3 regions of the Pseudoalteromonas sp. SD03 genome follow, and region 3 is predicted to be linked to each of the others. Evidence: predicted binding sites of a transcription regulator. Region 3 holds the regulator's gene; each other region holds the start of a gene.
What was found. Region 3 encodes sigma-54, which starts transcription at its own class of promoters, with help from an activator protein. Its sites were predicted from a motif close to GTTGGCACGNNNNTNGNNT; they were not measured.

Region 1: a site for sigma-54 is predicted at 7,842-7,860, ahead of ABZP26_RS11960 (PAS domain-containing sensor histidine kinase). Genes of this name have one in related genera too.
Region 2: a site for sigma-54 is predicted at 3,730-3,748, ahead of ABZP26_RS00315 (YggN family protein). Genes of this name have one in related genera too.

The regions. Positions count from the first base shown of each region.
Region 1 covers NZ_CP162514.1:2,544,989-2,556,004, forward strand. The annotation lists gene fliI (flagellar protein export ATPase FliI) at 1-1,187, opposite strand, end outside; gene fliH (flagellar assembly protein FliH) at 1,206-2,009, opposite strand; gene fliG (flagellar motor switch protein FliG) at 2,013-3,053, opposite strand; gene fliF (flagellar basal-body MS-ring/collar protein FliF) at 3,046-4,761, opposite strand; gene fliE (flagellar hook-basal body complex protein FliE) at 4,782-5,114, opposite strand; gene ABZP26_RS11955 (sigma-54 dependent transcriptional regulator) at 5,272-6,696, opposite strand; gene ABZP26_RS11960 (PAS domain-containing sensor histidine kinase) at 6,693-7,805, opposite strand; gene ABZP26_RS11965 (DNA-3-methyladenine glycosylase I) at 7,935-8,522, shown strand; gene ABZP26_RS11970 (sigma-54-dependent Fis family transcriptional regulator) at 8,639-10,075, opposite strand; gene fliS (flagellar export chaperone FliS) at 10,444-10,839, shown strand; gene ABZP26_RS11980 (hypothetical protein) at 10,839-11,016, shown strand, end outside.
Region 2 covers NZ_CP162514.1:59,637-70,652, forward strand. The annotation lists gene ABZP26_RS00290 (aminotransferase class V-fold PLP-dependent enzyme) at 1-890, shown strand, start outside; gene ABZP26_RS00295 (RNA-binding protein) at 874-1,362, opposite strand; tRNA gene ABZP26_RS00300 (tRNA-Ser) at 1,538-1,630, opposite strand; tRNA gene ABZP26_RS00305 (tRNA-Ser) at 1,684-1,774, opposite strand; gene ABZP26_RS00310 (hypothetical protein) at 2,001-2,141, opposite strand; gene ABZP26_RS00315 (YggN family protein) at 2,898-3,692, opposite strand; gene ABZP26_RS00320 (PA3496 family putative envelope integrity protein) at 4,080-4,265, shown strand; gene ABZP26_RS00325 (glutathione peroxidase) at 4,384-4,875, opposite strand; gene ABZP26_RS00330 (AzlD domain-containing protein) at 4,969-5,268, opposite strand; gene ABZP26_RS00335 (AzlC family ABC transporter permease) at 5,265-5,969, opposite strand; gene ABZP26_RS00340 (cytochrome b/b6 domain-containing protein) at 6,075-6,731, shown strand; gene ABZP26_RS00345 (cytochrome c) at 6,783-7,235, opposite strand; gene ABZP26_RS00350 (S8 family serine peptidase) at 7,457-9,790, shown strand; gene ABZP26_RS00355 (hypothetical protein) at 9,802-10,335, shown strand; gene ABZP26_RS00360 (DUF2721 domain-containing protein) at 10,389-10,859, opposite strand.
Region 3 covers NZ_CP162514.1:448,779-459,794, reverse strand. The annotation lists gene kdsC (3-deoxy-manno-octulosonate-8-phosphatase KdsC) at 1-386, shown strand, start outside; gene lptC (LPS export ABC transporter periplasmic protein LptC) at 383-937, shown strand; gene lptA (lipopolysaccharide transport periplasmic protein LptA) at 927-1,466, shown strand; gene lptB (LPS export ABC transporter ATP-binding protein) at 1,463-2,188, shown strand; gene ABZP26_RS02175 (RNA polymerase factor sigma-54) at 2,523-4,022, shown strand; gene hpf (ribosome hibernation promoting factor) at 4,049-4,336, shown strand; gene ptsN (PTS IIA-like nitrogen regulatory protein PtsN) at 4,341-4,793, shown strand; gene rapZ (RNase adapter RapZ) at 4,813-5,655, shown strand; gene ABZP26_RS02155 (HPr family phosphocarrier protein) at 5,674-5,946, shown strand; gene mgtE (magnesium transporter) at 6,086-7,444, shown strand; gene ABZP26_RS02145 (YgiQ family radical SAM protein) at 7,522-9,705, opposite strand; gene ABZP26_RS02140 (SRPBCC family protein) at 9,995-10,543, shown strand; gene ABZP26_RS02135 (TIGR03899 family protein) at 10,512-11,016, shown strand, end outside.

The DNA.
Region 1 (11,016 bases), 1.4 Mb from region 3:
CCCAAGGTGATCATATCTTTGTTCTGTTGATACATTGAATACACTTGCTTAAGCACCCGAGCTTGTTGCATGTGCGACTCAGACACCACTTGAGGCATAACTCGAGAAATCGATTTTTCTATGTCAATGGCAGGATAATGGCCGCTGTCGGCTAAATCACGCGATAAAACAATATGTCCGTCAAGTATGGCACGTGCAGCATCAGCAATCGGGTCTTGCATGTCATCGCCTTCACTCAGTACGGTAAAAAAGGCAGTAATAGAGCCTTGCCCTTCCCCGCCGTTACCCGCTCTTTCCACCAGCGCAGGTAATTTAGCAAATACTGAAGGTGGGTAGCCTTTTGTTGCAGGGGGCTCACCCACAGCCAGCGCGATTTCACGCTGTGCCATAGCATAACGCGTCACCGAGTCGAGTAATAACAATACGTTTAAGCCTTGATCTCGAAAATACTCTGCAATGGTTACCGCACTTTCGCAGCCTTTTAATCGCATTAATGGTGAGGCATCAGCGGGGGCTGCAACAACAACTGAACGTTTACGCCCTTCAACACCCAGTATTTCTTCAATAAATTCTTTTACTTCTCGACCACGCTCACCGACTAAACCCACTACAATCACATCGGCTTCACTGCCTCGGGTCATCATGCCTAATAATACTGATTTACCCACACCAGAGCCTGCAAATAAGCCCATGCGCTGGCCTTGGCCGACAGTAATCACCGAGTTAATAGCACGTACCCCCACATCCATAGGCTTACTAATGGGGCGTCTTGCAAGAGGGTTTATTGCATTTTGAGCAAATTTGAGTGTATGTTCTGCATTAATTTTACCTAAGCCATCTAAAGGTCTGCCTAAGCCGTCTACCACTCGACCAAGTAAGCTCATGCCAACAGGCAAACCTGTGTCATTAACTTGGGGGATAACTCGCGCACCAGGCAGTACGCCTGAAATGTGGTCGTTAGGCATTAAATACAAAGTTTGATCGTTAAATCCAACAATTTCAGCGTCAACAAAGCCGTTCATTGTTTCAATTTTACATTGGCTGCCTACCGGAGCGCGCAAACCTTTGGCTTCCAGTGTTAAACCAACCACACGCGTTAAAACTCCCGCGACTGCAGGCGCTGGAATTTTAATATGCCGTTGGTATTGAGATAAGCGTTCGCTTAATGAAGTATCGCTCACAGACATAACACGCCAATAAAAAAGTTAGATACCACTGTTATGCAAAAAGCTATCCAACGTTTCTTTGACACGGGTTTTCAAGGTCATATCTAAAGATGATAACGTTGTTTTAACTTCACAACCGCCCCGCTCTAGAGTGGGTTCTGCAATTAATTGCCAATGATTATCTTCAATAGCTTGTTCGCCATAACTGGTTTTTATCAGCGATAAGTCATCTGGATGAAGATGAATTCGAACTTTTTCTTGTTCTGCATTAAGTGCATCAATGCTTTTTTTCAAAGTATGTAAAATAATATCAGGTGATGTTTTTACTTCTTGATAAATAATCGCTTCACTGAGCATAGTGGCTAGCTGTACCAGCTGTTTTTCTGCTTGCTCGTCCACTTTTTTAAGCGGGTCGCTTAAACTATCTAGTAAGCCACGCAGGCTGGTCAACTGCTCATCAATTAAGGGTTTAACGTCTTCTTGGCCTTGTGTTTTACCCAGCTCTACACCTTCTTTGTAACCCGCCTCTTTACCCTCGGTTACGCCTTTGTCAAAGCCATCTATATAGCCTTGTTCGTGCCCTTGTTTAAGGCCTTCTTCGTAGGCATCTTGGCGAATACGCTCCAGCTCTACCATAGTTAATGAAGGCAGCTCTGGTTCTTCCGGTTCTTCTACTTGCTCTTTTGCTATTTCTTTACGGTATAGCTCGGCTAAGGGTGTGCCATAAGCCGTAGAGCGATTGCGAAAGCTTCGCTCATCGGGAGCAACATCAGGAATTGGCCAATTTTTTAATAACTCATCAGCTTCATCTGCATGTAACGGGCGACCTTTAGAGTGACTCATAGGTTATAAGAACTCCTCACCACCGCCACCACCAAGCATAATTTCACCTGAATCAGAAAGGCGACGTGCTGTTGATAAAATTTCTTTTTGCGCCGCTTCTACTTCACTAATGCGCACAGGAGCCATAGCCTCTAAATCATCAGCGAGCATTTCAGCAGCACGTTTTGACATGTTACCCAAAATTTTCTCTTTAAGGGCATCGTCGGTCCCTTTAATGGCTTTCATTAATACATCTTGCGGCACTTCACGCAGGATTGCTTGAATGCCTCTGTCGTCTACATCCATTAAGTTTTCGAAGACAAACATTAAGTCTTGAATTTGTTGCGACATTTCTTCGTCATGCTCACGGATTGAATCCATTAACTGCCCTTCAACATTGGTATCGAGGTAGTTCATGATATCTGCCGCAGCTTTTAAGCCACCCATTTTCGCAGCTTGTGCACCCGCTTGACCGGCAAATTGTTTTTCCATAATTTCATTCAATTCTTGCAATGCTGCCGGTTGTACTTCTTCTAAATTAGCAATACGCATGGTTAAATCGAGGCGCACTTTTTCAGGAAATTGCGCTAAAATTTCAGCCGACTGTTCAGGCTCTAGGTAAGAGAGAACAATTGTTTGAATTTGCGGATGCTCATTACGAATAATGTTAGCCACCTGTTTAGAATCCATCCATTTTAATGAATCAAGGCCTTTAGCGCCTGAGCCCATCACTATTTGGTCTATCAAGCTGGCGGCTTTATCTTCACCTAATGCGGCTGTAAGTGCTTTTTTGATGAAGTCTTCAGATTGAAAACCAATCGTACTAAAGCTTTGAATTTGTTCAATAAACAAATTATGAACCGCGCTAATTTTAGCTTGCGACAAATCATCGATTGCCGCCATAGCCATACCGACCTTTTGCACTTGTTTTGGCTCTAAGTGCTTGAGGATTTGCGCTGCATCTTCTTCAGTTAAGCTCAGCAATAATATTGCGGCTTTATCTACACCATCAAGTTTATCAACATCAAACGCTTGAGGTAGTTGTTTTTGTTCTTGATCAGTCATCTTCTGTTAACCACGCTTTCACTACTTGTGATGATAGTTCTGGTTCATTGGCTACAAGGGCACGAACCGCTTTGAGTAAGTCTTCGTCGCCGTGTAGGTCTGGTAAGCGTAGTGTACCATCGCTTGAGAAGCCAACAGAAGCAGAATCAAAGTCATTATTTAGCATATCTAATGTGCTGTCACCAAGATCAACACCTGAACTAAGAGAATCTTCATCGTATTCTTCAAGTGTATTATCTGGGTAAATTAAGCGCTTAAGCATAGGTTTAACGACAGCTAAAATCAGTACAATAATAACCAGTGCACCTAATACTAAGCGCATCATTTTCATAAACCAATCTTGTTCCCATAAAGGCAACTCAAAATCAAGCGCTGAGTCTTCACGAACAAATGGTACGGTCACTACTTCAAGTGCATCGCCACGTTGCATATCAAAGCCTACGCCACCTTGTAACAAGCGACGAATATTTGACAGGGCTTCAACCGAGCGTGGCGTCATAGTTGTTTCACCATTTTCACCCACCGTAGGCAGGTAATCAACCGCAACAGAGACGCTTATTCTGCGGATCACTCCAGTTTGCTGACGCTTATGTGAAATAGTGGTATCGAGTTCATAGTTACGAGTGGCTTCTTTGTGAGTTCTACTCGGTGAGGTTGCAGTGCCTGCACCGCCCGCCATCGCATCTTCAGGAATAGTTGAGTTAACTGGTGGCTGATTAGTAAGCGCGCCTGGAATACCAACCGCTAGGCCACCAATATTATTTTCTTCAAAGGTCGTTTCACTTCTTACCGCAGGTAAATCTGGGTTGTAACGTTTTTGTGTTTCTTCTACCGCACTAAAGTCCATACTTAAATCTACTTGTGCGGTGTAATTACCTAATCCAACCACGGGAATCAAAATACTGTCGATTTTTTCTAGGTATTCTTGCTCACGTTTACGTTCTATATCGTATTCTTTACGCGAGCGTGCAGCTAAAGAGGTTTGCGAGCCTGAATTTAATAAACGACCATTTTGATCGGTCACAGTAACGCGCGAAGGCTCAAGCCCTTGTACCGCTGAAGCTATCATATCAACAACCGAGTCAACTTCTTCGCCATCTAGAGAGCGACCGCGTTTAAGAGTAAGTACAACAGTTGCAGAGGGTTTTTTCTCTCTACGGGCAAACACATTTTCTTTGGGAATCGCTAACAATACTTTGGCGCGAGTAACATTATTTAGCTCTTCTATAGTACGGGCAAGTTGTTGCTCACGACCATGTTTAAGGCGCTCACGCTCTAAACGTTGGCTTACCCCAAACCCCATGTCTTGCATAATAATGTCGCTACCTGATGTAGGCCCTTGATCTAAACCTTCACGGGTCATCAATAACTTGATATTTTGATATTCAGTTTCATCCACCGAGACCACATTGCCATCAAGTTGGTAGTCAATTTTTTGTGCATCTAAAAAGTCGAGTGTTTCTATTAACTCTTCAGTTTGCATTTTACCTAAAGGGCGCATATCTGGCTGACGAGCCCAAATAATAACGAAAATAGCAATGGCTAAACAAATAGCTAATGCAACAATCAGGGTAATTTGACGTAAAACATCAACACCGCCAAGGGCACTGAAATAGCCTGATTTTTGCTCTTGTTGATCTTCGTTTTCACTTTGCTCCATCATGCCATCAGCAAGTGCCAGATCTGTAGATTGATTAGATTGCGCCACAATAATTCTCCACTACCTAGTTAAACAGGCATGTTCATAATTTCTTTATAAGACTCAACAAGCTTATTACGAACCTGTACCGTAGCTTCAAATGCCACAGAAGACTTTTGCGAAGCAATCATAGCCTCGGCAAGTGATACGCTTCTGTCGCCATTCTCTACCGCTTTTACTTTTTGCCCTGTGTCTTGCTGAAGTTCATGCACTGTATTAAGGGCATTACTCAACATGTCACCAAACTGTGCTGTAGAGGTTGATTGCACTTGCGTTGGCAAGTTATTAACTTGATTACTACGTGTGGCCTCCGCAGCCATTGATTGCATTTCTTGAAATAAAGCACTGTTTTGAATTTTCATAATTGTCTCTGATAATGCAGTAAACTCTTAAAGAGAATAAAGCACAAAACATGCCAAAAATTAAAACCAATTAAAACAACGCTTTAAGTAAAATAATTAAGCAGTCAGAGTTTTGACAGCCCTAAATTCAAGTGATTGAACTTAGGGCTTATGGGGGTTATGCTGGGAGGGAAATACCTAAATCACGCATTTGTGCTAATTTGTAGCGTAAAGTACGCGGGCTAATACCTAAGGTTTCGGCGACCTCTTTACGTTTTCCTTGGCAGCGTGCCAAGGTTTCTAAAATAATACGATGTTCTTTATCTTTAAGCTCATCTTTGTAACTACCAGTATCGACGGCTAACAAATCATTTTTTTGCTCATCTGCAGGCGCTGCTTTTTCATCATAATAAGCGTTACTGAGACTACTTTTTACAGGCTCAATGTCAGCTTTAGTTTCTGCCACAAAATGCGTTGGGGCTAGATTTTCGATAAAAATAGCATGCTCATCAATACTATTTCCACTGCGTAAAATTAATGCTCGCTGGATAACGTTATCTAGTTCGCGTACGTTACCGGGCCAGCTATGGCTAAGCAGTTTTTGCTCTGCACTGCTATCTAAATACGCCATTGGCTCTTTGCTTTTACTTAAGTGACGTTCAATCAAATGTTTAGCCAACACAATAATGTCCCCTGGGCGCTCACACAGTGGTCGCCATAGCAGTGGGAAAACATTGAGTCGATAGTATAAATCTTCGCGGAACTGGTTTTCAGCAACCGCTTCTTTTAACTCTCGGTTACTTGTGGCAAGCACACGTACATCCAGTGCAATGGTTTTACGACCACCTAAACGCTCAACTTCACGCTCTTGTAGTACACGTAACAGCTTGGCTTGCAGGCCTAAATCCATTTCGGTGATTTCATCAAGTAAAATAGTACCCCCCTGCGCTTGTTCAAACTTACCAGGACAAGCCTGTATCGCACCGGTAAACGCACCTTTTTCATAACCAAATAAAGTGGCTTCGAGCATATTTTCTGGAATAGCAGCGCAATTAATCGCTACAAACGGTTCATTACAGCGTTTTGATTTGTCATGAATATAACGCGCCAGTACTTCTTTACCAGAGCCACTTGGCCCAAGCACCATCACACTGGCATCTGAACGAGCAACTTTATTAGCAAGTTCGAGTAATTGAATACTACTAGGGTCGGCGACAATGGGCCCGTCTGTTTCTTTTTCTTTTTCTGGTAAGTAACGACTCACCATATTCAATAGCACTTCTGGTGCAAATGGCTTGGCCATATAATCAATCGCGCCTAAACGCATAGCCTCTACAGCATCATCAATAGTGGCGTAGGCCGTCATCATTAGTACGGGTAAATCAGGGTAATTTAATTTAATACTACGTAATAAATCCAAGCCGCTCATTGCGCCCATTTGTACATCACTGACCACCAATGAAAATGCTTCTTTTTTTAGTAGCACCATGGCTTGCTCGGCACTATTGGCGGCCATACAGGCTATACCTGACATTTCAAGCGTATCAATTAATGCTTCACGAAGTCCGGCGTCATCTTCTACAACTAAAATAGTGTTACTCATTGTGACTCCCCTAATTTAGATGTGACACTAATAGGTAGCAACATACTAAAAATTGCTCCCCCTTGTGGGTTGTTGTTTGCTTCAACACGTCCCTGATGTGCACTGGCCACTGAACTTACAACGGCAAGTCCTAAACCAGTACCTTGGCTTTTAGTGGTATAAAAGGGTTCAAATATTTTTTCAGTTTGTGCTAAATCAAGCCCAGGGCCATTATCACTAACACTAATGCGAACATAATCAGAGTCTTGTATATCACGCAAAGCACTAAGATGTACTTGTGCACCACTGCCAATGACTTGAATACTATTATGAATTAGGTTTTGAATTGCGCTTGCCAATGCTGTTTTGTTACCCATAATTTCAATATCGGGTTCAGGTAAGCTCACATTTAATTCGCTATCATTGAGCGCTACCATAGCATCGGCACCGGCTTTAACTTCACTTAGTAGCTGTTGCATCGACACTTGCTCAACAACTTGCTGATCACCACTTTTAGCAAATAACAGCATGTCGTTTACTTGGGTTTCTAAATCTTTTAAACGTGACATTAATTTAGTATGAAAACTGCCGCGAGACGCTTCGGGTAAGCGTTTTGAGCCTAAATTTGCGGCATACAACATAGCCGCTGATAACGGTGTGCGTACTTGATGAGCTAAAGACGCAACCATTTTACCTAAGGCACTTAAACGCTGCATATGCGCGACTCGCTTTTGTAAGCGTCGGGTTTCGGTTAAATCGGTCATTAGTATAAGTTGCCCAGGCTCAGGCGCGAGTGCAGTAATATCGAGCTTTATTAAGCGTCCATCTTTTAACGACACTTCATGACCATCATCTTGATGAGGACGAAATGAGCGCTGAATAACGCTAAACCACTTCTCTCCTTCTAATGGCTCGCCGAGCATATCGATAGCTATTTGGTTTGCCTTAGCGATCATTCCTTTACCATCAAGTACAATAACGCCCGCAGGCATGGTATCAACCAGATGAGAGAGCCAACTTGCTTGTTGACGCAAATCACTCAACTCACCAACATACTCCTCTTGCAGTAAACATGGGTTATACTGATTAGCAGAAATAAACTGGGGTTTTAGCACACTTGCAAGGGCCATAATCAACTCTCTAAAATAATGTAGATACTGTAGCTAATGCACAATATGTACCAAAATTATTTCATAATAATATCAACAATTTAAATAGTTAAAATACGTGCCGTAAAAATGACGCGCTAAGGAATAAGCATGAAAGAAGAAGCTCAGTGTCGCTGTCCATGGTTAGATACTTCAAAACCCGACTACGTGGATTACCATGACCATGAATGGGGCGTACCTGTGTATGACGATCACCTACTTTTTGAGTTTTTAACGTTAGAATCGGCACAAGCAGGGTTAAGTTGGTACACCATATTAAAAAAGCGCGCTAATTATAAAAACGCCTTTGCAAACTTTGATGTAAATAAAGTAGCGGCCTTTACTGAGCAGGACCTAGAAACATTAATGCAAAATGAGGGAATTGTTCGCAACCGCTTAAAAATAGCCGCAACAATTAATAATGCAAAGTGCTTCATTGCTATTCAAAAAGAGTTTGGCAGCTTTAGTGATTACCAGTGGCGGTTTGTTGGCAATAAACCTCAGGTAAACGATTTAGAGACGCTTGCGGATTACCCTGCAGTTACTGAAGCATCAACGTTATTTGCAAAAGATTTAAAAAAGCGCGGTTTTAAGTTTTTAGGCCCAACCACAGTGTATGCCTACATGCAGGCGTGTGGAATGGTTAACGATCATAGTAATAATTGCTTTAGAAAAGAAGAAGTTAAAAAGCTAGGCTAGGTGGGGTTACGGGTTACGAGACGCGGGGTTAACCCGCTGACAAGTATAGCGCCGAGTTTGCATTAAACGCGGTGTTTAGTTTTTCTAACCTAATACCTGAAACCTGCCCTTAGCTCTCAATCTCTCGATAGGTTATATTTTTTCATTTTTTCGACCAGAGTGGTTCGCCTTACGCCAAGCACCTCGGCAGCACGGGCGACAACGTAATCAAAGCGCTCTAATGCCTGTGTGATTAAGTTAATTTCAAGCTCAGCTAAGTACTCTTTAAGCTCAATACCTTCATCGGGCAATAAACCAGGTGCGGCCTGAGCAAAGTCATCTTCTAGATCTATTTCATCTTCACTAAATCCGCCGCTAAAAATATCATTAAATGCATCACGCTCCATCAGTTCTTCTGGGTACTGTGGCTCATAGGCTTCAACTTCAATGTAGCGGTATTTATTAGGTAAGTCAGGAACATCCACCACCTTGTCTGGGAACATAATAACCATACGCTCAACTAAGTTAGCGAGCTCACGAATATTACCCGGCCAAGAATGTTCTTTTAAACTATCAATAGCACGCTCTGTAAACTTAGCCGTAGTACCGCTTTGTTCATTTACACGGCGCATAAGCTCTTTAAGTAGTAATGGTATGTCTTCTGCGCGTTGAGCAAGAGATGGGCTCTCAATAGGAAAAACATTTAAGCGATAGTATAAATCTTCTCTAAATGAGCCTTTTTCTATCATGTTTTCAAGGTCACGGTGGGTTGCAGCAATCACACGCACATCAGCTTGGATCGCTTTGGTACCACCAACGCGCTCATAGCTACGCTCTTGGAGCACTCGCAGTAACTTAACCTGCATTTGCAGTGGCATATCCCCTATTTCATCTAAAAATAGCGTGCCACCTTGCGCTAACTCAAAACGGCCTTTTCGTGCTGAAATAGCCCCAGTAAACGCGCCTTTTTCATGACCAAATAGTTCACTTTCTAGTAGCTCTGCAGGAATTGCCCCACAGTTTACTGGTACAAAAGGGCCTTTATTACGCTTAGAAAGCAAATGTACGTTACGGGCAACTACTTCTTTACCTGTGCCCGACTCACCTAAAATAAGTACGTTAGCATCGGTTTTAGCAACCTGCGTAATTAAAAAGCGTAAATCTTTTACCGCTTTGGTTTCACCAACAAGACCATCAAAGGTGCTTTTCTCTTTATTATTTTTATGTTCATGCGGCAACATGCGCTGATATTGCTGACAGTCGTGTAACAGCTGTGTGGTTATTTCATGAGTAAATGGCTCACATATCAACCCCACAACATTAGCCAAACTCAACAAAGGTTTAAGCGTTTCACCAATGAGTAAAAAAGGAAATGTTGGGTATCGTTTAATTAAACTTTCGTGATCTAAAGACTGCAAAGCACCTAACACCACAATACATTCTTTGTTTTGATAGTGGCTACATGCCTGTTCAAAGTCAGCTTCTGTTTGCAACTGTACCGCCTCACCAATAAAAGTAAGCGATGCGTATAATCCAATAGAGCGATTGTTATTATTATCTAAAATTAAGATCATCTTTAGCGAGCCATTTATTTCACTAATTTGTTTTATTAATCAAATTGTAAGCCAGTTGGGTTTGGATGCAAGCAATAGCGGCGATTTTTTGACATTAACGCCAAAAAACAGACACTGGCCGCACAAAGTCAATACTTTATAACTATTAATTGCCTGGGTAGTTTTAGTGATATACATACTTAGGATGAATTAAACGACATTATAATGCGATTTTCAATGATACGATTCCACACAGAAGAAACACATAAAAACTGCTATTATTACTTAAAGGTGTGACTGTTTTTGCCGATAAAGTAATAGTCAAACTTATGTTGGAACTAAACTTGCTTAGAGTTCTGAACATGTTATTAAAATTTGAGGAATTACCTATGGCTCATGCATCAATCAATAAATACCGTCAAATAACAGTTAGCAGTGTTAAAGAAATGACGCCTTACGACCAAGTTAAACTCGTGTTTGTGAATATTGTTGGCAAGCTCTCTGCTGCAAAAGGATTTATTGAACGTAAAGAGTTAGAAAAAAAAGGCAACGCAATCTCTGATTGTATTGTGCTACTTGGTGCGTTGCAGCAGGTATTAAATTTTGAACACAATAATGAAGTATCAACTAACTTAGACTCTTTGTATGACTACTGCCAGCGCTGCTTATTAACAGCAAACCTTGAAAACAATATAGATAAAATCGATGAAGTAATTACCTTGATTAAAGAGATTAAATCAGGTTGGGAAGCAATTCCATTCGAGCAAAGAGAACCACAACTATAATGGCTTTAAAGCAAATAACGAGTTCACAAGTTACAGATAGTGAAACTCGCAAATATTGTAATGAGCTAGTGAGTTTGATTAATGACTCAGAGGATTGGGATATTGAGCAAGCGCTGAGTATTCATAATAAGCTTGATACATATATAAGTGAATCACTTACAAGAGAAAAAGCTTTTT
Region 2 (11,016 bases), 390 kb from region 3:
GTGGTTTAACTAAATTGGTGATGTCACACCCCGTATTTAATAAACCACAGTGTACGGTATTAATGGCGCAGGCTGATTTTCCCAGTATGGGGTTTGCAATGCAAAAAGCACTGCCTGACTGTGCAAAAATACGCTACATCCCTGAGCATGAAGACTTGAGTGATAGACAGGTATGGCAGCGATATTTAACTTCAGAGATTGATGGGGTCTTTGTTAGCCATGTTTATTCTAATACGGGTGTACAAGCTCCCATAAACGATATTGTGGCGCTGAGTAAAGTCACGAATACACTCTCAATAATTGATGTGGCGCAATCGGCAGGGGTTATCCCTGTCGATCTAACGGCGTTAAATGCTGACTTTATGATTGGTTCAAGTGTGAAGTGGCTATGCGGAGGGCCAGGAGCTGCTTATTTATGGGTAAATCCAAAGCAAATAACACAATGTGAACCAAAAGATGTTGGCTGGTTTTCACATCAAAACCCATTCGAGTTTGATATTGCGCATTTTCAATATAACGCTAAAACACTAAGGTTTTGGGGCGGTACGCCCTCGGTACTTCCTTATATTATTGCCGCTCATAGTATTGAATATATTGTTGAATTTGGCGTTGAACAAGTGAGATCGCACAACTTGATGTTACTTGAGTTAATTCAGCAGCAATTGGGCGCTTTTTTAATGTCACCTAGCGCTAAAGAGCAATGTAGTGGCACTGCTATTTTGCAGTTTTCTGAGCATCAGCAAAGTGTATTAACGGCATTAGAGGCTGCAAAAATAAGTGTTGATGTGCGTAAACTCGGCATCCGTGTTTCACCTCACATATATAATACAAAGTCAGAGATACAAACATTTATTGATGTTGTGAAGCACATACTTAAGGTTGCTGGCTAAGCTGCTGTTTTTTTTGAGTGAGTGCTTCTATTTGTTGTTGTGCTTGCTTGATTTGTGGGTCAAATCGCTGCTTAAGTGCCGCCGTTTCAGTGGTAATGGCATTCGCAATTGAGCTAGCCCCTAAGCGATTTGCTTTATCTTGGGTCATGTAATCGATTTGCTGTTTTTTTTGTGCGTATTCTTGTTGGTATTGTTTAATCTTAAGCTCAAGCTGCACAATATCACGCTCTATTTGTTGCACCGCTAGATAATCGTCAACAGAAGTATCGGCAACTGGTGTGTTCTCAGATTGTGGCGTATTTTTTTGCATGATGTTGACGTTTCTAAGCGTGATCACTTGAGCGTCTTCAGCGCAAGGAGTTTGACTAAAAGTAGGCACTCCTTTAATGGTACATTTATAAACCGTCACTTCATTTGCCATGCTAGCAGCACAGGCACCCAAACAACATAGTAGTAATATTAGCTTTGCCATGGTTAAACCTAAGCTGGTTTAAAGTACCATTTATAATGCACTAAGTTGTGACACCATACAATTTGTTTAATTTATTAGCATGCGCTCGCGACGGCCTTATACAAAGTGCAAATTAATAGAGGCTATTAAATTTTAGGCATAAAAAAACCACAATTAAGTGGCTTGTAATCAGTAATGGTGGAGAGGGAGGGATTCGAACCCTCGATAGAGCTACAAACTCTATACTCCCTTAGCAGGGGAGCTCCTTCGGCCACTCGGACACCTCTCCGACGCATTATTCAGCGTGTTATCAATCGGAAAAAACCAATTAATACAAATAAGTGGTGGAGAGATAGGGATTTGAACCCTAGAGGGGCTATAAACCCCTGCCGGTTTTCAAGACCGGTGCATTCGACCACTCTGCCATCTCTCCACGTCGTGATGCAGGATAATACTTAGGTGAGTTGCCTGTGTAAATAGCAAAAAGATCGTTTGCTTAAAAAGTGAGCGTAAATGCGGTTTTTTTTGTAAATTATGAAAATTAAAGATGATTTTTAGCTATGAGGAGGGAGCTGGCAGCAAACAGATGGAGCTAAAGAAGAAACTTCATTTAGTGGTTGGGTGTTTGCTGCAACAATACAAAAATCATGGTTGGGTGATTATTTGTATTGAATTGCACCGCCAAGTGCTAATTTTTTTCCGTAACGGTTAAGTTTAGCTAACATTCTCGCTTTGCGATTAGTTGGTTTAACTGCAACGTGAGTTGTGGCTGTTTGGTTTAATGTATTAATTGGGTTCATTGTATTCGCTCCAAGGTTGTGTCTGTTGAAAACGTGTGCATTTTGCCCGTAGGTTGGTTAAAAATAAAGCGATAAAAATTGCTGGTGAAGTATTAGTTTTTTTAATCTGAAAGTGTTTTTTTGATTTGCTATTTAATGGCGTTTTTTTGATTTTGTATATTTATTCATTACATTCGTGTGCTATATCACTTTTATGTGGGGTTTTTTCAGTTTTTTAATTTTAATATGTTTATAAATAGATTATTTTGAATAGTTATTCAGATTAAATTATTTTGTATTAATGGGGTGGGTTTTACTTCATTCAAAGATTTAACATGCTATTTATAGGTGGTTAATTATTTATTAGAGAAGAGCATTAAATAAACGATAAAAAAGAGTGTTGCTAGGCTTTTAAATTATAAAAAAAGTGCCTAGGTTACTAGGCACTTTGGAGTTAGTTGCGTTTTAAAACGCGTCTAACTGGGGATCGCACCGCCTCAAGAATTTAAAACTTAAAAAGAGGTGGTTTTAATATGTTGCAATTTGGGCTTACAATCATCAGCTCGGACGGCATTCTAAGTGATCTAGAGCGAAGTGAAGATTATACTTTGGTTTGTATTTTACTATGAAGCCACAAAATGCCTCTGCACGGCAAGAGCAGATCCGCTCAACAGTCTATTATTTGAGTTAAATGGGACTGGTGGGGGTAAAAACGCAAAATGCGGCATAGCTTAAAAGCAAATGCCGCAAAGGGAGATTAATTAAAATGCTGAGTAGTTAGTGCTGTTTTATAGTAAATAACTCATAGCCTTTTAATGCAGGCACTTGCGCAGCAAGTTGAGTTTCTTGTTGTGCGATTTCAACAAAGTCACCACACAGTGTATTTGCACGCTGTTCAAGTTTTTTTGCATGGAGCTCTACTTTTTCTTCTATTTGTGCGCCCATATTTTCCATGCGCTCTTCAAAGGCTTGCATGTCGCCACCTGAACCCATTAGCTCAGAGCCTAATGCTACTAAAATACTGCCCATTGATTGCATTACGGCCGACTCAACGGCAGTTTCTATTTGTTGTTCAAACTGCTGTTCAAAGTTTTCACCAAACTGAGTGAAGCTTTGCTGGCCCATGACAAATGTACCTTGTTGGTAAAAGGTACCCTCTACTTCTTGTTGAATATCGTCCATTAAGGTAGCAATGTTATCGAGGCCATCAATATTAAATGCATTGGCGACTTCTTCTAATGCAACGCCCGCAATTTTAACGCCATCAAGTGCAATGTTGGCTACTTCAGGTAATTGCGCACGTAAATTATCTGTGTAGTTGGTCAGTGCTTGGCGCTGAGCGCTATTTAATGCTACTTGCTCGCCATTGATCGACAACTCACCTTGAGTGGTAAAAGTCATACGTTGATTGTTGGCTTTAAAAATTTCTAATTCACTTGGCTTTATACGTACATCGTTTTTAAACTCAACTTTACATTCGTCGTTACTAAATGAAATTGAAGAGCTGTTATCGTTATGAGCCATGGCGACGGGGGCGCACATAATTGCGCTAACTAATAATAATTCTTTCATGTTTATTCTCTGTTTTTTGCTGATGATAATTAACTTATAACAAGTTTGGTGCCAATAGTTTTTAGTGTTTAAAAACAGTGGTTTGTGATTTTTAAGGTGCTTTGAAGTTGAAAGTAAAGTCATTGAAAAAGCTAAAATTTGGTCAAAATAACCAATAATCAAATGCTAATAAATAAAATTTATCGATACGATAAAAAACTCTCACTTTCCACAATTCAAATTTAGCGCTATTTATTCACAATACTGACACAGAGACTATTTAGGATAGCGATGTGGCTTTATTTTGACGTAAATTTGTACAATGAATTTGCGTTGAACATTTTAATTTCACCAATTATCGCGATACAAGAATCCGTAATTGGTCTCAAACACTTTATGGAGTGGGTTGTGGGTAAGACATTTAGTTACGATGCGCTAGATGATGATTTTGTTGAAGACGAATACGAAATGGTAGGGCGTAATCAACACGACAAGAAAAAGCAAAAGGTGAAAAGAAAGTTAGAGGATTACCTTGAGCAAAAACGCTTGCGTAAAAACCTAGGTGAAGATGACTTAAACGATTATATTGATTAGGTTGTCGCTAGTATAAATCAGTGCCGACATATTAGCTTTTAACTGCTACTTAGGTAGTATTTAAAGCTCTGTGGGTTGGTAATAAAGAGGCTTTATGCCTCTTTATAATTTTTAAGCCTCAAACTTTAGCTGCGAGCAATGCTTTTTCAATTACTTTTTCTAGTTTTTCAGGTTTAGTAAAGGGCGCGTAGCGCTTAATGGGTGAGCCATCTGCATTAATCAAAAACTTTGTGAAGTTCCACTTAATTTTTCGTGTCAAAAACCCCGGCAATACAGATTTTAGATAGCGAAAAACCGAATGTGTATGCTGACCATTAACGTTCACTTTTTCTGCGATTAAAAAACTAACTCCGTAATTGATTAAACAACCTTGCGCTATTTGATTCGCGTCTCCGGGTTCTTGCTGGCCAAATTGGTTACACGGGAAACCTATAATGACTAAACCTTGGCTGGCATACTTTTCGTGTAATGCTTGCAATGACTCGTATTGATAGGTGAATCCACACTCACTTGCGGTATTTACTATTAACACAACTTTACCTACAAACTCTTTAAAATCGATAGGTTGGCCTTGCAGGCTAGTAGCACTTAGTTGATGAAATGGGTGCATATTATTAAGCTATTATTTGTTTATTTGGCATAGTCTAACCTTTGCTTGGTGATTAACAAAGTCGAAATAGTGAACACTGCTATGGCGTTACTGTTAATTTAAAATCAAAAATAACCCCATACCAGCAAGTGTGGTTAGGTAAATATTATGTGTTTTGTAAGCAACTATAATGGCTACAATCGCTGCGCTTAAATAAGGGTTTTGCCAATTTAGATTAATGCCACCATCATTTATAAATACAATCGGCACCCAAATCGCTGTTAGAACCGCAGGTGCACTGAAGCTCAAAAACTGCTGCATTTTAGGCCCTACTTTAAATGGTAGCGCGCGGTGTAAGAATAAATAACGGGTAAAAAAGGTAATACATGCCATAAGTAAAATAGTCGTCATCATGATTTAGCGTCCTTATTTTTTACTATTCTAGTTACAGTGTAACCTGCACTCATTGCTAATAGTGCTGAGCATACCAACCACAGCTCAAAGCCTGTGCTTTTTAATAAAGTGGCACAGATCCCTGCAACAATGACCGTGACAAGAGTGGCTAAATTTTTAACTCCTGGGATAACCAAAGCAATAAAGGTTGCAGCAATCGCAAAGTCGAGTCCTAAGTTGGTGAGATCAGGGAGCATAGTACCGGCTACAATACCGATCAGAGTCCAAATATTCCAAGCAATGTAAAAGCTAAAGCCTGCGCTGAGCGCGTAAATTAGGCGCGTTTTAGTCTGGTAGGCGCGAGGGTGATGCGAAAAAGCAAATAGTTCATCGGTTAATACAAAGCTGACTGGAAGGCGCCAACGCATGGGTTGCTCAATCACTTTGTGACGAACCGCCAAGCCATATAAAAAATGGCGAGAGCTAATAATAAACGTGGTAAATAAAATGGTTAATAGAGGGGTATTACCAGCAATGAGCTCAATTGCAACCAGCTGCGCCGAGCCTGCAAATACTAGTAGCGACATGGCTTGAGTTTCAAAAGGGGTAAAGCCATTTTGTATTGCCAACGAGCCACATAAAATCCCCCAAGGAATAACGGCTAAACATAATGGCAGCATATCTAAAAAGCCTTTTAGTATCGGTTTTTTAATGGACTGCATGTGTTTTACTCTGCGCACTGGTAGAAAGACTCATTAGGATACCTTAATATTAAGATGCTAAAATAGTTAGCGTTTTAGATGATACTGTTTTTTAGGGAAGGTGCAATGTTCAAGGTAAAAGTGTGGGATGGCTTTTTAAGAAGCTTTCATTGGTTATTAGTATTGAGTATTGCTGCGCTTTATTTTAGTGCTGAAGAGGGCATGATAGAGCTACATTTTGTGATTGGCTTTTTTACTTTAGCGCTTATCTCAACGCGGATTATATGGGGTCTTATAGGCAGTAAAACGGCAAGAATATCGGCATTACTGCATTCTCCTAAGTCGGTGCTTGCTTCTTTTAGAGGCAAAAAAATAAATGATGTGGGCCATTCTGCACCAGGCAGTTATATGGTGTTATTATTTTTTATCCTGATTATTACGCAACTGGTTAGTGGTTTAATGAGCAGTGATGGCATTTTAACTGATGGCCCGTTAGCGCAGTATGTATCGAGTGATACGATTGATTTTGCCAACTGGCTGCACCATATCAATTTTGATATTTTATTTTATGCGATTATTTTGCATGTTGTGGCTATTATTGCTTACAAAATTAAAGGCAAGCCTTTAGTAAAAGCAATGATCACCGGCAATAAAGCACTGCCAACACAAAGCTTAGAGCCTGAGACAAAGTCACCATGGATTGCATGGGTTTTATTTTTACTATTACTGGTTTTATTAATGAGTACTTGGGGAAGTGAGCCTTTAAGTTATCTGCTTAGTTAAAAAAATGGCGCTAATACAGCGCCATTTTTATTGTTTAATACACAGAATTTATTAGTCTTTGAATTGCTTATGGCAATCTTTACAGCCTTTAGCCCATGCACCAAATGCTTTACCAATGACCGCTTTGTCACCTGTTTGAGCTGCTACAGCAAGTTCATCAGCATATTGCTGAAACGCTGTCGCTTTTTTCATAAAAGTATCGTTTTCAGACCATACCGCAGGAAGTGCTGATGTATCGCCTTTTTCAGTGCCTGCGTAAAAGGCCTCCCAAGGCATTTTAGATAATGCCGCTGCGTTATTTGCACGCTGCTTAAATTGCTCTGCATCAAAAGGAATTTTACCCTTCAGCATGGCACCCATATCGCCTATTTGAACTGAAATCATAGAAAATGCAGCTTGGCGATACTCAATTGCATCACTCGGCTCTTTAAATGCAGAATTTGCAGATACACTAAGTGCGTATGTAGATAGTAATGCCCCGATAAATACTTGCTTCAATTTCACTTTACTCTACTCCTTTGAGGGTTCTTTAATTATCTTTGTATATTAGCTTAGGCTTTAGTTCAAGGGAAAGCATAGATTATTACTTTGATATTATTAACGGGATTTTAATCGGGCTGATATTATTTTACGGTTTATTGTGAATGTTTGTAAATGCAGTGTTGCTGCTTGTTGTTTGATTGTGTACATTCGGATGTCATAAAAATAACCAATGAAGAGCATTTATGAAAAATAATATTTTTAAGCTGTCAGCGTTGTCTGCAGCGATAGTAATTTCGCTATCAGGGTGTGGTGGAAGCGATAATGATAATAACAATACAGTTCCAGTTGTTACTGATGTAGCACCAAAAGCGAGTGATGTTGTCGTTACTGATTTAAAACAATGGGTTCCAGTTACTGCAGACTTTAAAGCAAGTGATAATGATGGTGACGCACTTACTTTTAGTTTTACTGAAAATGGCGAGGCAATTACCGCGCAAGATGGTGTCTTTAAGTTTAGCCATGGTATGTTAACAGTAGAGGGTACTTCGTTTACATATGTGCCTGTTTCTGGTGAAGATGCGGTTATTGATTACACAGTAACTGCAAACGGTAAAACGGCCTCTGCGAAAATTAATATCTCAGGAATTATTGGAGATCCTCTTGCAAATCAGCAGTGGCACCTAAACAATACAGGTCAGAAAGCTTACTCGCTTAGTGATGAGATGAAACAAGGCTTAATTGATTTGTACGTTAGTTTATTTGGCGATACAGAAGAAGAAGCACAAGCCGATGTCAACGCTAGCTTTGCTCAATCAGAGGCGACAGAGCTTGTAGCTGGTGAAGATATGAATGTTGTTGATGCTTATGCTCAAGGTGTTACTGGGGCAGGTGCAACGGCAGTTGTGATCGATTCGGGTATGGAAATCCGCCATGAAGATTTAATCGATAATGTATTACCAAACCGCTCTTTAAACCTAAATGCTGATGCGACTGACCGTACAGATCCTACTAGTATGTCAAACAGTGGTGATCATGGTACAAGTGTTGCTGGTTTGATTGCTGCAAAAGGTTGGAATGGTAAAGGTGGCCGTGGCGTTGCTCCTGATGCTGGTTTAATTGGTATGAATTATCTTGGTGGTGCTAAAATCCCACAAACTGAGTTAATGGTGCATGGTTTCCCTGGAAGCGGCATTAGCACAACAGAAAATATTTCTGCGTTTAACCGTAGTTATGGCATAACTTTCCCAACATTTATTGCATATTCAGAATTAGATGAAGCTATTGAGTCATACCCAAACCTAAATCTGCGAGATGGTAAGGGTGCACTTAATATGAAATCGAGTGGTAACTCTTTTGTTGATGGCGGTGATGAAGGCTCACTATGTGAAGATAATGGAGCTAATGACTTAGGTTTAACGTGTTATAACGGTGCGTTTGAGCCAAGCCAAGGCCATCCTTACTATCTAAGTGTTGCTGCTGTAAATGCAAATGGTAAGCACACTAGCTACTCAACAGCAGGTGCTAACTTAATGGTTTCAGCGCCAGCTGGTGAATATGGTCGTTGGGCACCTGCAATGGTAACAACGGATCAGATGACATGTATCAACGGTTACTCAGGCTTTAATAGTGGTGCTGTTGCAAGCTTTACTCAGAGATATGGAGAAGAGTTTGCCATAAGCCAGTTCCCATTTAACTATCCTGGCAATGAAGATAACGCAAGTTGTAACTATACATCTACATTTAACGGTACATCGTCTGCTGCGCCAAATGCATCAGGTGTAGTATCACTTATTCTTTCGGCTAATCCTGAACTAACTTGGCGTGATGTGCGTCATATATTAGCGTCAACAAGTACATTAATTGACGCTGAAAATGCCCCTGTAAAATTAACTACCGCAGATGGTGAGTTTGTTGCACATGATGGTTGGGTTGAAAATGCCGCTGGTTATAGCTTTAATAACTTATATGGCTTTGGGCGTGTAGATGCAGGTGCAGCGGTTGCAATGGCTAAGTCTTATGACGCTTCATTAGGTGAGCAAGTAATCACGGATTGGAATGGTGTTGGTTCAGCCGTTTCTGAAAGTGCACTAGCATTAGAAATTCCTGATAACAGTGCTACAGGTTTAACGCAAGAAATTGTAGTTACAGAAGAATTAAACATTGAGGCAATGCAATTTAAATTTGATGTAAGCAACCCTGAAATGGGCTTCGGCCTAGGTGATGGTACTCAAACATCTGCTGGTAATGATTTAGCTATTGAGGTTACTTCGCCAGCGGGTACTCGAAGTGTATTACTTTCATCAAAACAAGCTTTGTTTTACCCTGCATATAGCTTCACGAATAGCTGGAGTGTAGGTTATGTACTTAAAGACGCTGTGATGCTTTCAAATGCTTTCTACGGAGAGTCTACGAAAGGTACTTGGACTGTTCGTTTGTTAGATACAAGCGCAGACAGCTTTGCATTTAGTCGAGGCTCAAATAATTCTCTAGGTGTTACTGGTATTAGTAATAATAACTCAGCAAGTGTACTTGAAGGTGTATCTCTTCGTGCATTTGGTCACGCAGGTCAAGAGTAAGGATTATAAAGATGAAAATTAAACAATTAATCGTATTGGGTGCTGCTGCGTGTATTTCGTTTGGGGCAACAGCAAACACTAGCTCAGATAAAGAGCTTCAGCTTCCTAAGAAACAAGTAGCTAAATTAAAGTTTGATAAAGCGGATTTTGGTTCTTACAAAATTGAAAAGAACTTGCGTTTAGTGCCTTCGAGTGTTGCTTCAGAAGAGCATGTCGTTATGCAAAAAGGTGAGATGACAGTAGTAAGCGTAGATAAATCGTCTGATGTGGTTACAAAAGGAACATTAGTTCGTAATATTTTTACTAATAACCTAACGTCACTATCAGGTAATATTACTATTCTTTTAAAAGATGGTATGAGTGCAAGCGATGTTGCTTCGGCTGCAGGTTTGAAGGTCGTATCTTTATTCCCAGGCACTAAAATTGCTGTTTTAGCTGTAAATGATGGTCAAGATATTTTAGTTGCATCAAAGCAGCTAAAAGAATCTGGTTTGATTAAAGAAGCTAAAATAGAAGTGTTAGAAACTATTTACACTGCACAGTAATCTGTTTTAAATAAGTAAAACCCCGAGTAGCACGATTGACTCGGGGTTTTTTATTATTCGTTTATATCTATATCTGCGAAAATCATCCCTCGACGCATACTGCGCGTTGCCAAGAACACCTCACCGAGTAATGACATAAATGCACATATCAGTAATGCCATTGCACCAACAAAACAGCTGCCAATAGTGACACCTAAATTAATCGACTGTATGTGAGATAAAAATAACAGCATAACCACGGCGCAAACTAATAGTGCACTTAATACACTTAAACTAAATGCAATGTGTATGCAGCGAGAGCGCTTAAGGAGTGCTCTAAGCTCTGTAGTCAGAGACAAGTTAAATTCTTCATCGGTGCTAACTTTTAATTTTCGCTCTAACTGTCTGGCTCTGTCTGTAATTCGCGCCAAGCGATTAGATAAAACCCCGAGCGTTGCTGCAATACCAGTAATTAAAAAAACGGGTGCAACCGCTGTTTGAATGACCTTAGCCATTGTTAAAATGTTAATTACATCGTTATTCATTATTGTCCTTATTGATTAGCAGCAGGAAGAGACTATTTAATGCTACTTCGTTACTGTTAGGATAACTGAAGTCTTAACTATATAAAAAGAATTTCTCGGCTCCCTTTTTACATAGCTTCACAAACTAAATTTCTGTCGTGTTTAATATTAGGTATAT
Region 3 (11,016 bases):
GTATCAAAGCCCTGATTAACAGCGGTTTTGAAGTCGCCGTGATCACCGGGCGCCATTCTCATATAGTGCAGCAACGTATGAGCAGTTTAACCGTACAACATATATATCAAGGCCAAGAAGACAAACTCATAGCCTATCAAGAATTAAAACAAAAATTAGCGCTTAGCGATGAGCAAATTGCTTATATAGGTGATGATGGCCCAGACATGCCAGTAATGGAGCAAGTCGGTTTTGCGGTAGCCGTAAACGATGCTCATCCACTTATTAAACGTTTATCACATTATGTAACCCAACTGCCCGGCGGTTTTGGTGCGGTAAGAGAGCTGACAGACTTACTTATGCTCGAAAATAACAAGCCACTAACTAGCCAAGGAACGAGTTCATGAATGTAGCGCGCATTATACTGAGCGTTTTATTCATAAGCTGTATGGTTTGGCTCTGGTATCCTTATTTTACTAAGGTTGATATAACTGCAAGCGAAGAAACACAAGTTATTGCTAAGCCTGATTATACCGCTATTGAGCTAAAACAAACGGCTTATAATGAACAAGGTAAAGTGAGCCATAAGGTAACTGCGGTAAAAATGGAGTTGTATCAACAACTCGGTTTTACCTTTTTTGAAAAGCCTATATTCACTTTATACAACGAGCAGCAAACATGGCGTATTAACGCCGATGAAGCCACACTCTACGACGACCGTCAACTGGTGTTAGAGGGTAATGTAACCGCTCAAAATTTAGTAGATAACGCCATGATCGATACGATCACCGCCCAGACCATCAATGTTGATATAAAACTATTAACCATGCAATCACAGCAGCCTGTCGTTATTACAGGACCTAATTTAAAAATCACAGGTAAAGGCCTTGAGGCCGATTTAAAAACCGAGGTGATTAAACTTATTAACCATACGCGAACCCTATATTATGACCAATAACCTATTTAAAATTTTAATTGTTCCCTCACTATTAATTGCTTTTAACAGTAATGGCGCTGAACCTGCTGAAGCCCCCGCTGCAAATCAAATTTCAATTAGTGCAGATAAGCAAGAAGGTCAATTAAAAGAAAACGTAGGCATTTTTGAGAAAAATGTTGAAATTATTCATGGTAATCGCCGTATCACAGCTGACCGTTTAGAAGTGCATAAACGCGATGACCTAGGCGATAACAAACAGTTATTAATTGCCACAGGCAGCCCTGCATATTTTGAAGAAACACAAGCTGATGGCACCATAATGAGCGCCAGTGCTAATGAAGTGCGTTACGATGTGTCGCTGCGTTTTTTAACCTTAATCGGCGATGCAAGCATTGCTCAAGCAGGTCAAAAAATAACAGCTAAAAGTATCACTTACGATATCGAGCAGCAGTTAATTAGCGCAGAAAAAGACGAAAACTCAACAGACCGTGTACACACTATTTTAGTCCCTGTTGAAAATAAAAAAGAAGATGATAAAGGCCAACCATGAGCACATTAAAAGCAGAGCTATTAGCTAAAAGCTACAAAGGTCGTGAAGTTGTAAAAAACGTTGGCCTAGAGGTTGAAGCTGGCAGTATTGTGGGGTTACTTGGCCCTAATGGTGCAGGTAAAACCACCACTTTTTATATGATTGTAGGCCTTGTGCCTAGCGATAAAGGCAAAATATCAATTGATGATAAAGATATTACTTTATTACCGATGCACAGCCGAGCGCGTTTAGGGATTGGTTATTTACCGCAAGAGTCGTCTATTTTTAGAAAGCTGACTGTTTATCAAAACTTAATGGCTATCTTAGAAACACGTAAAGAATTAAATAAACAACAACGCGAAGATACCTTAAATAATTTACTTGATGAATTTAGCATTCAGCATATCCGCGATAGTCAAGGTATGGCTTTATCAGGTGGTGAACGTCGCCGCGTTGAAATTGCTCGCGCGTTAGCAGCAAACCCTAAATTTATCCTTTTAGACGAACCCTTTGCGGGGGTTGATCCTATCTCAGTATTAGATATTAAAAAGATTATAGAGCATCTTAAAAACCGAGGAATTGGCGTACTTATCACAGATCACAACGTACGCGAAACTCTTGATGTTTGTGAAAAAGCCTACATAGTTTCTCATGGGGAGTTAATTGCATCAGGCACTCCAGAATATGTATTAAACGATAAAACAGTACGCGATGTTTATTTAGGCGAGCAGTTCAAGCTCTAATATGTGTGTTATTACACTAAGCATCTGCTAAGATTAATTATACTTAGGTCTGTTGACCTTTCAAGGTTGAATTTGCAGCAGTCTGTTTGGTATTTAGGCAAGGCAGAGCCTATGTGGTGTGGTATTCCCCATAAATAGGCGATAACGCAGCATCAATGCCAAACAGGCGCTGCCCTTCGGGTTCTGCCTAGGGACGATTTACTCTTTGTTGCTCGGTTTTGACTTAGCCCACTAGGTTACAAACCTCGCGCCGCAATTAAACCGCCCCTAGTTTGAACAAATTTTAATCCGTAAAGGTCAACAGACCGTAATTTAAAAGGATTGTTAGAGATACATGAGGCAATCATTACAGCTGCGCATGGGCCAGCAACTTACAATGACTCCACAGTTGCAACAAGCAATTCGCTTATTGCAACTCAGTACATTGGATCTCCAGCAAGAAATTCAAGAAGCGCTCGATAGCAACCCCTTGCTTGAAGTTGAAGAACACGATTACAGCGAAGACACTGCAGGTAAAAACGAACAAAAAGCCGATAACGATGACTTAACGCTAAGTGCCTCAGCTGACGATAAACCTAGCGAGTATGAGCAAGATAGCGGCGAAGCAATGACCAAAGACACCATTAGCGATGATATGGCTATGGATGTTACTTGGGATGAATATATGAGCGCTGCGCCTGCCTCTTCATCGGGCCCAATGCCAGAAGATGAATCTATTTATCAAGGCTCTTCGACTGAAACGCTGCATGAGTATTTAATGTGGCAACTTCAACTGACGCCGTTTAGTCCTACCGATGAAGCGATAGCTATTGCAATTGTAGAAGCTGTGGACGATTCAGGGATTCTAACCCTTAGCTGTGAAGAAATATTAGAAAGCTTTAACCAAGAAAACGACGGCGAAGATGAAGTTGAACTTGACGAAATAGAAGCGGTACTAAAGCGTATTCAACTATTTGATCCAGTGGGAATAGCCGCGCGTAGTTTACAAGAGTGCTTGTGTATTCAGCTAAATCAATTTGATAAAGACACACCTTTTTTAAACGAAACAAAAATGATCTTAACCGATCATATTGATTTACTTGCTGCACGTGACTATCGCACGTTAATGAAAAAAACAAAGCTTAAAGAAGATGAGCTAAAAGAAATCATGACGTTGATTCATACGCTCAGCCCAAAACCGGCAGACACTATTGTCAGAGAAGAGTCTGAATACGTTATTCCTGATGTGTCGGTTAAAAAAGTTAAAGGTCGTTGGGTAGTTGAATTAAACCCAGATAGCATGCCTAAGATCAGAGTAAATAGCCAATATGCAGCTATGTCGCGTACGGTTAAATCAAGTGGTGATAGCCAATTTATTCGCTCGCACTTACAAGAGGCTAAATGGTTTATAAAAAGCTTAGAAAGTAGAAATGACACGCTACTTAAAGTAACCAACTGTATTGTGCAGCAGCAACAGGCCTTTTTTGAACACGGTCCTGAGGCTATGAAGCCTATGGTGCTTAACGATGTGGCTGAAATGGTGGAAATGCATGAGTCGACTATATCGCGTGTTACTACGCAAAAATACATGCATACACCACGTGGCATTTTTGAGCTTAAATATTTCTTTTCAAGCCATGTAAGTACTGAAAATGGTGGCGAATGTTCATCAACAGCAATACGTGCATTAATTAAAAAATTAATCGCTGCAGAAAACTCAGCTAAACCATTGAGTGATAGTAAAATTGCAGATATATTGGCAGAGCAAGGAATTAAAGTAGCGAGGAGAACCATTGCAAAATATCGCGAATCTCTAGCTATTCCCCCGTCTAATCAACGTAAAAGTTTGATTTAAGGCGTACAACAAAGAGGAAAATGTTTATGCAACTGAATTTAACTGGTCGCCATGTAGATATTACCGACTCGCTTAGAGACTACGTAAATAGTAAATTTTCGAAGTTACAGAGGCACACTGATCACATAACGAATGTGCACGTTATTCTCGATGTAGAAAAACTAAACCAAAAAGCTGAAGCAACCGTTCATGTTAGTGGCGCTGAGATTTTTGCCTCTACTGAGCATCAAGATATGTATGCCGCTATAGACTCGCTCATTGACAAGCTAGATCGTCAAGTAATTAAACACAAAGAGAAACTTGCTCGACACTAACACTATGAAACTAAGCTCACTTATCTGTCAGGACTGCAGTAAAGCTGCGGTCCTTTTTAATAGTAAAAAAAGAATTTTAGAATTTATCAGTGAATTGGCTCACAATAAGCTGCCCTATTTAACACAACAAGATATTCTTAATGCATTAACTGCAAGAGAAAAGCTTGGAAGTACAGGCATTGGCCGAGGCATTGCTATTCCACATGGTCGCATGAGTGGTGCTCAAGAGCCCCTTGCTTTGATTTTAGTGAGCGAAACAGCTATTAATTTTGATGCGATTGATAACCGACCGGTTGACATTTTTGTCGCGTTAATTGTTCCCGATGGCGATAATCAGCAGCATTTGAAGACGCTAGCCACGATTGCTGATAAGCTCAATGATAAAGAATTTTGTAAACAGTTACGCGCCGCCAAATCGGATAGCGAACTATATCAGGTTATCGTCAGTCAATCGTAGTAACAAAGAAAGGTGATAAATGGAATTAATAATTATAAGCGGTCGTTCAGGGTCAGGTAAATCTGTGGCGTTACGCGTTGTGGAAGACTTAGGTTATTATTGTGTAGACAATATTCCTCTTAATTTATTACCATCATTAGTGCGCAGTGTTTCCGACAGTTATAATAAAATTGCCGTGAGTGTTGATGTACGTAACCTACCTAAAGAGCAACAGCAGTTTAATGAAATCATTGAATATTTACCTGGTTTTACTAAACCAACGGTATTTTATTTAGACAGTGACGATCAAACATTAATAAAACGTTTTTCAGAAACGCGACGTCTCCACCCTTTATCTATTGATTCTTTGCCGCTTGATTTAGCCATAAAAAAAGAAAAACAACTGCTTGATGTATTGATTAATCGTGCTGATTATATGATTGATACCACAGATTTAAGTGTGCATCAGCTTGCTGAGTCTATTCGTGAAAAAATACTCGGAAAAAAAGATAAACAACTGATCATTACCTTTGAGTCATTTGGTTTTAAACACGGCATCCCTAAAGAAGCAGATTACGTATTCGATGCCCGCTTTTTACCAAACCCGCATTGGGAGCCTGAACTTAAGCCACTTACAGGGCTGGACCAACCAGTAAAAGACTACCTAGCAAGTCACAGTATAGTGCAAAAATTTACATGGCAAATTCAAACATTTGTGCAAACATGGTTGCCGCATTTAGAACGAAATAACCGCAGCTACTTAACCATTGCAATTGGCTGTACTGGTGGGCAACACCGCTCTGTTTATTTAGCGCAAACCATTGGTGAAAGCTTTGCAATGAGCCATCCTAATGTAAAAATTCGCCACCGAGAACAAGAATAAAGCTTGCGAGAAGATGTCATGCGCTTAGAAAATACATTTTTAATAAAAAACAAATTAGGATTACACGCTAGAGCGGCGACAGTATTAGCTCAGCTTTCTGTGCAATTTGATGCCACAATCACTTTATTTCAAGATGACAAACAGGCCGCTGGCGATAGCGTGCTGGCACTTATGTTGCTCGAAAGTAGCCAAGGCAAAGAAGTTAAGGTGGTATGCGAAGGCCCCGACGCTGAGCCTGCACTTAGCGCAATAGGTGAACTAATTGACCAACGATTTAATGAGCAAGAATAAAAAAGTTCATTATTAACTCATCATCCTAAGCTTAGGTTAATAGTGGTTGAGGTAGTTTGCTCACATAAAGTAAGATAAACTAAAATTGAATAGCATTTATACCCTTCCAGCATGTAATACAATTTAATTAAGGACGCCAATGCCTGAAGCTTTAGAACAAGATATTCCACTACAACAACTAAAACAGGTGACTAAGTCACTAAATAGTGGTCAATTTGTTCAAGTTAGACGCATGCTGGCAAAAACGGCGCCTTGTGATACCGCACTTCTTTTAGAATCATCCCCGCATAAAATTCGCCGTATGCTCTGGCAGCTTGTTGATCCTGATGTACAAGGTGATGTGCTTGAAGAGCTGTCTGAAGATGTACGTTTGGGTATTATTGCGCAAATGGCACCCGAGCACATTGCTGCCGCAACCGAAGACATGGGCCATGATGACTTAGGGGAAGTACTACGTAGCCTACCTGACACCGTTTATAAAGATGTTGTTAGCGCTATGGATATTCAAGATAGAGAACGTGCAACGCAGGCTTTATCGTATCAAGAGCGCTCTGCTGGCGCATTGATGAATATAGATACCGTTACTATTCGCCCCGATGTGACTCTAGATGTGGTACTGCGTTATATTCGCTTACGCGGCGAATTACCTGAGGGTACAGATGACTTATATGTGGTTGATGAAAATAACTGCTTTTTAGGCGCCCTATCGCTGAGTACTTTATTAACTAATCCCCCTGAAAAAATTGTTCATGAGTTAATGGATGAAGACTGTGAGTCTATTCCTATTTCAATGGATGAGAGCGAAGTTGCACAATTGTTTGAGCGTCATAACTGGATATCGGCACCGGTTGTTGATGACAACGCACACTTGCTTGGGCGGATCACCATTGATGATATCGTTGATGTTATTCGTGAAGACGCTGAGCACAGTTTACTGGGTTTAGCGGGTTTAGATGATGAAGAAGATACCTTTGCACCTGTGTTGAAAAGCTCTAAAAAGCGCTCAATTTGGCTGGGTGTAAACTTACTAACTGCATTGCTGGCTGCAATTGTGGCGAGCTTTTTTGAAAACACCTTAGCTATATTACCAATTCTTGCTGTGCTCAATGGTATTGTCCCGTCAATGGGTGGGGTTGCAGGCAGCCAAACCTTAACTTTGGTTATTCGCGGTATCGCGGTGGGCCATATCAACCAAACTAACCAACGTTTTTTATTATTAAAAGAACTCGCTATCGGCGCGATTAACGGTATGGTTTGGTCTATCCTAATTGCCGGTGTCGTTGCGCTTTGGCAATGGGATTTCAAACTCGGTGGTGTTTTAGCGTTTGCTATGTTTATGAATTTAGTTGCAGCAGGTATTGCGGGTGCTAGTATCCCACTATTGCTTAAAAAAATGAAAATAGATCCAGCACTTGCAGGCAGTGTGGTACTAACCACGGTAACTGATATTGTTGGTATATTTGCCTTCTTAGGTACTGCGACTTGGTTATTGATTTAATCTTTTTATAAACAAAAACACCGCATCAATACGCGGTGTTTTTGTTTAAGCCGATAGTTACTTTACATAAGTTAAGGCTACTTAGCGCGTTGGCGATTACCACCTACCTTAGGTTTAGTGTTGGCTTTTTTAAACTGGCTAAAGCCAGTATGACGAGTCAGCGCAGGACGACCGCCCTTGTTACCTTTTCCGCCTTTGGTTTGTCTTTCATCTCGTCCTTCTTCAGGGACTAAACAGTTAGGTCCTTTACCAATAAGCTTGGCTTTGCCCATGTTACGCAGGGCTTCGCGGATCATTGGCCAACCGGCAGGATCGTGATAGCGTAAAATCGCTTTATGCAAACGACGTTGGCGCGCTCCCTTAGGCACAGGTACTTGCTCCGTATTATTTTTAATATTACGTAGCGAGTTCATTTCTGTGTGGTAAATGGTGGTTGCGTTGGCCATCGGTGATGGATAAAAATTTTGTACCTGATCAAGCTTAAAATCATTCGATTTCAACCATAAAGCCATGTTTACCATGTCTTCATCTTTAGTCCCCGGGTGAGCAGAAATAAAGTATGGAATTAAATACTGCTTTTTACCCGCTTCTTTTGAGTACTTATCAAATAACGCTTTAAATTCATCATAGGCGCCCATACCTGGTTTCATCATTTTTGATAATGGGCCATCTTCTGTGTGCTCAGGTGCTATTTTTAAATATCCACCAACATGATGGGTTACTAGCTCTTTAACGTAACGAGGATCACGTACTGCAAGGTCATAACGCACGCCCGAAGCAATTAAGATCTTTTTGATCCCTTTAACCTCACGCGCCTTTTTATATAAGTCGATAGTGGGTGTGTGATCGGTATCCATATGCTTACAAATATCAGGATACACACACGACAAGCGACGGCACGTACTCTCTGCTTTTTTGCTGGTACAACGCAGTTTGTACATATTTGCAGTTGGCCCACCTAAATCAGAAATAACCCCCGTAAAGCCCGGCACTTTATCTCTAATTTGTTCAATTTCTTCGATAATCGATTCTTGAGAACGGCTTTGTATTATGCGCCCCTCATGCTCGGTAATAGAACAAAACGAACAGCCGCCAAAACAGCCGCGCATAATATTTACCGACGTTTTAATCATATCGTAAGCAGGGATTTTATCATCGCCATAACTTGGATGTGGTATACGCTGGTAAGGTAAACCAAACACGTCATCCATTTCCTGAGTTTCAAGCGGATAAGCCGGCGGATTCACCCAAATAGAACGATCGCCATGACGCTGAAATAACGCCCTTGCACAACCTGGGTTGGTTTCTTGATGTAAAATACGTGATGCATGGGCATACAAAGGCTTATTAACGCTAACCTGCTCAAATGCCGGCAGTTTAACGTAAGTTTTTTCCCACGGCTTAGGACGAGCAGGCTGGATGGTAATTGGTTTTGCAGCTTCTGCTTGTAAATCGATGCCGGCTTGCTTAAATTCTGATTTAGCACAGCCCACATCATCCGCGCCATAAGGATTAGGAATAGGGTCTATTTTACCAATTTTATCAATGGCTGTTGAGTCACTGCCACGCCAACCAGGTAAAGGCTCTTTACGAATAACTGCCGTGCCTCTAACATCCTGTATGGTATCGATGGTTTCACCGGCAGCGATACGATGCGCTACTTCAACTAACGGGCGTTCGGCATTACCATAAATTAAAATATCGCCTTTAGCGTCAAATAATACGCTACGACGTACTTTTTCTTGCCAGTAATCATAATGAGCAATACGGCGCAGACTGGCTTCAATGCCCCCTAACACTAATGGCACATCTTTGTAGGCTTCACGACAGCGTTGTGAATAAATGATCACTGCGCGATCTGGGCGTTTACCGCCGACATTTCCTGGTGTGTATGCGTCATCATGGCGCATTCGTTTTTCAGCGGTGTAACGATTGATCATCGAGTCCATATTACCGGCTGTAATACCAAAAAATAAGTTAGGCTTACCCAATGCCATAAACGCATCTTTAGAGTTCCAATCTGGTTGAGCAATAATACCCACTCTAAAACCTTGCGCTTCTAGCACTCGGCCAATTACGGCCATCCCAAAACTAGGATGGTCTACATAAGCATCACCGCTAATAATAATAATATCGCAGCTATCCCAGCCAAGCGCGTCCATTTCTTCGCGTGTTGTTGGTAAAAATGGAGCTGTGCCATAACACTCAGCCCAATACTTGGGGTATGAGAATAAGGCGCGTTCAGCTTTTAATGTGCTCATAAAATTGGCCGTTCAATAACAAAAGGCGCGAATTATACCCTATCGACATCCCCGTTGATATAGCACAAAATGAAAGCGCTGATTAAAAATTGTTTACCTTTATGGCATTACTAAAACTAATAAATCATCTAAACTTATTACGGCTAATGTCTGCTTTTGGAATAATACAAGGTAGATAAAATAGATCAAAAGCAACCGCGACTTCGTTAAACTATTAAATAATTAATAATTGATAGACGCTGTAAATTAAAATAGATGAGGAATACCTATTAAACTACTTAAAAAAATAATGCAGTTTTCAATCATTTTACTCCTGGTTTTTGTTGTCGTTGGATTATTGTTACCACAAAATTATCATGTGCAAAAAAGTATAAAGATTAACGCACGCGCTCCCGTAATAAAGTCATTAGTTGAGGACTTTACCCAGTGGTATAAATGGTCGCCGTGGCAACAAATAGACCCTAATATTAAGTTTAATATTGGAGAACCGAGCTCTGGCGCAGGAGCCTACCAATCTTGGGAAGGTAAATGGGGCAAAGGCGAAATGACAATATCGTCATTAAGCGATAATGAAGTTGTATTTAGTGTGTTATTTAATCAAGAGCATATTATCACTAGCAAATTGCTATTTAGCCCGCACACAAAAACCGTCACGTGGCATATAGAAGGACAAGCAACGATGCCGCTTATTTCTGGGTACGTTGCTATATTTGCTGAAAATATATTAGGTAATATAGTGACCCTAGGGCTAAATAACTTAAAAACGGTCGCTCAACTCAGTGATGCACAAGCAATAATGGAAAGCCATGACAGTCAAAACCGCACAAGCCAGGATTAAACTTGCCAATATTATTGAGTCACTGCTAGGTTACTCGGTCACAAAAGTGAGTAATATGCCTGCCATTGATGAAAAAACCTATAATCCTCAAGGTAAAGCCAAATCGCTTTATAGTATTAATAGCGAGCATTCAATTTTAGCGCGTGCTCAAAAAAGACAAGACTTACTACTGATTAAACAGCAACAAAATATTGAGACTATTTTAGCCTTAGCAATGGAGTTTTGTCCTGATGTTGCTTGCGCCAAACAGCCCGATGCTGATTGGGTAGAGCACTTTATAGCCTTATGTGAAGATACCTCAAATCAATCTATGCAAGTGTTATGGGCAAAAATTTTTACTGGCGAAACCATTAGCCCAGGTACTTTTTCTATTAAAAGTTTACAAACACTCAAGCACATGACCCAGCGCGAAGCCGATTCATTAAGAAAGTGCGTGTCTATTTCTGGGTATAACGAAAAGGATAGCAGCCACC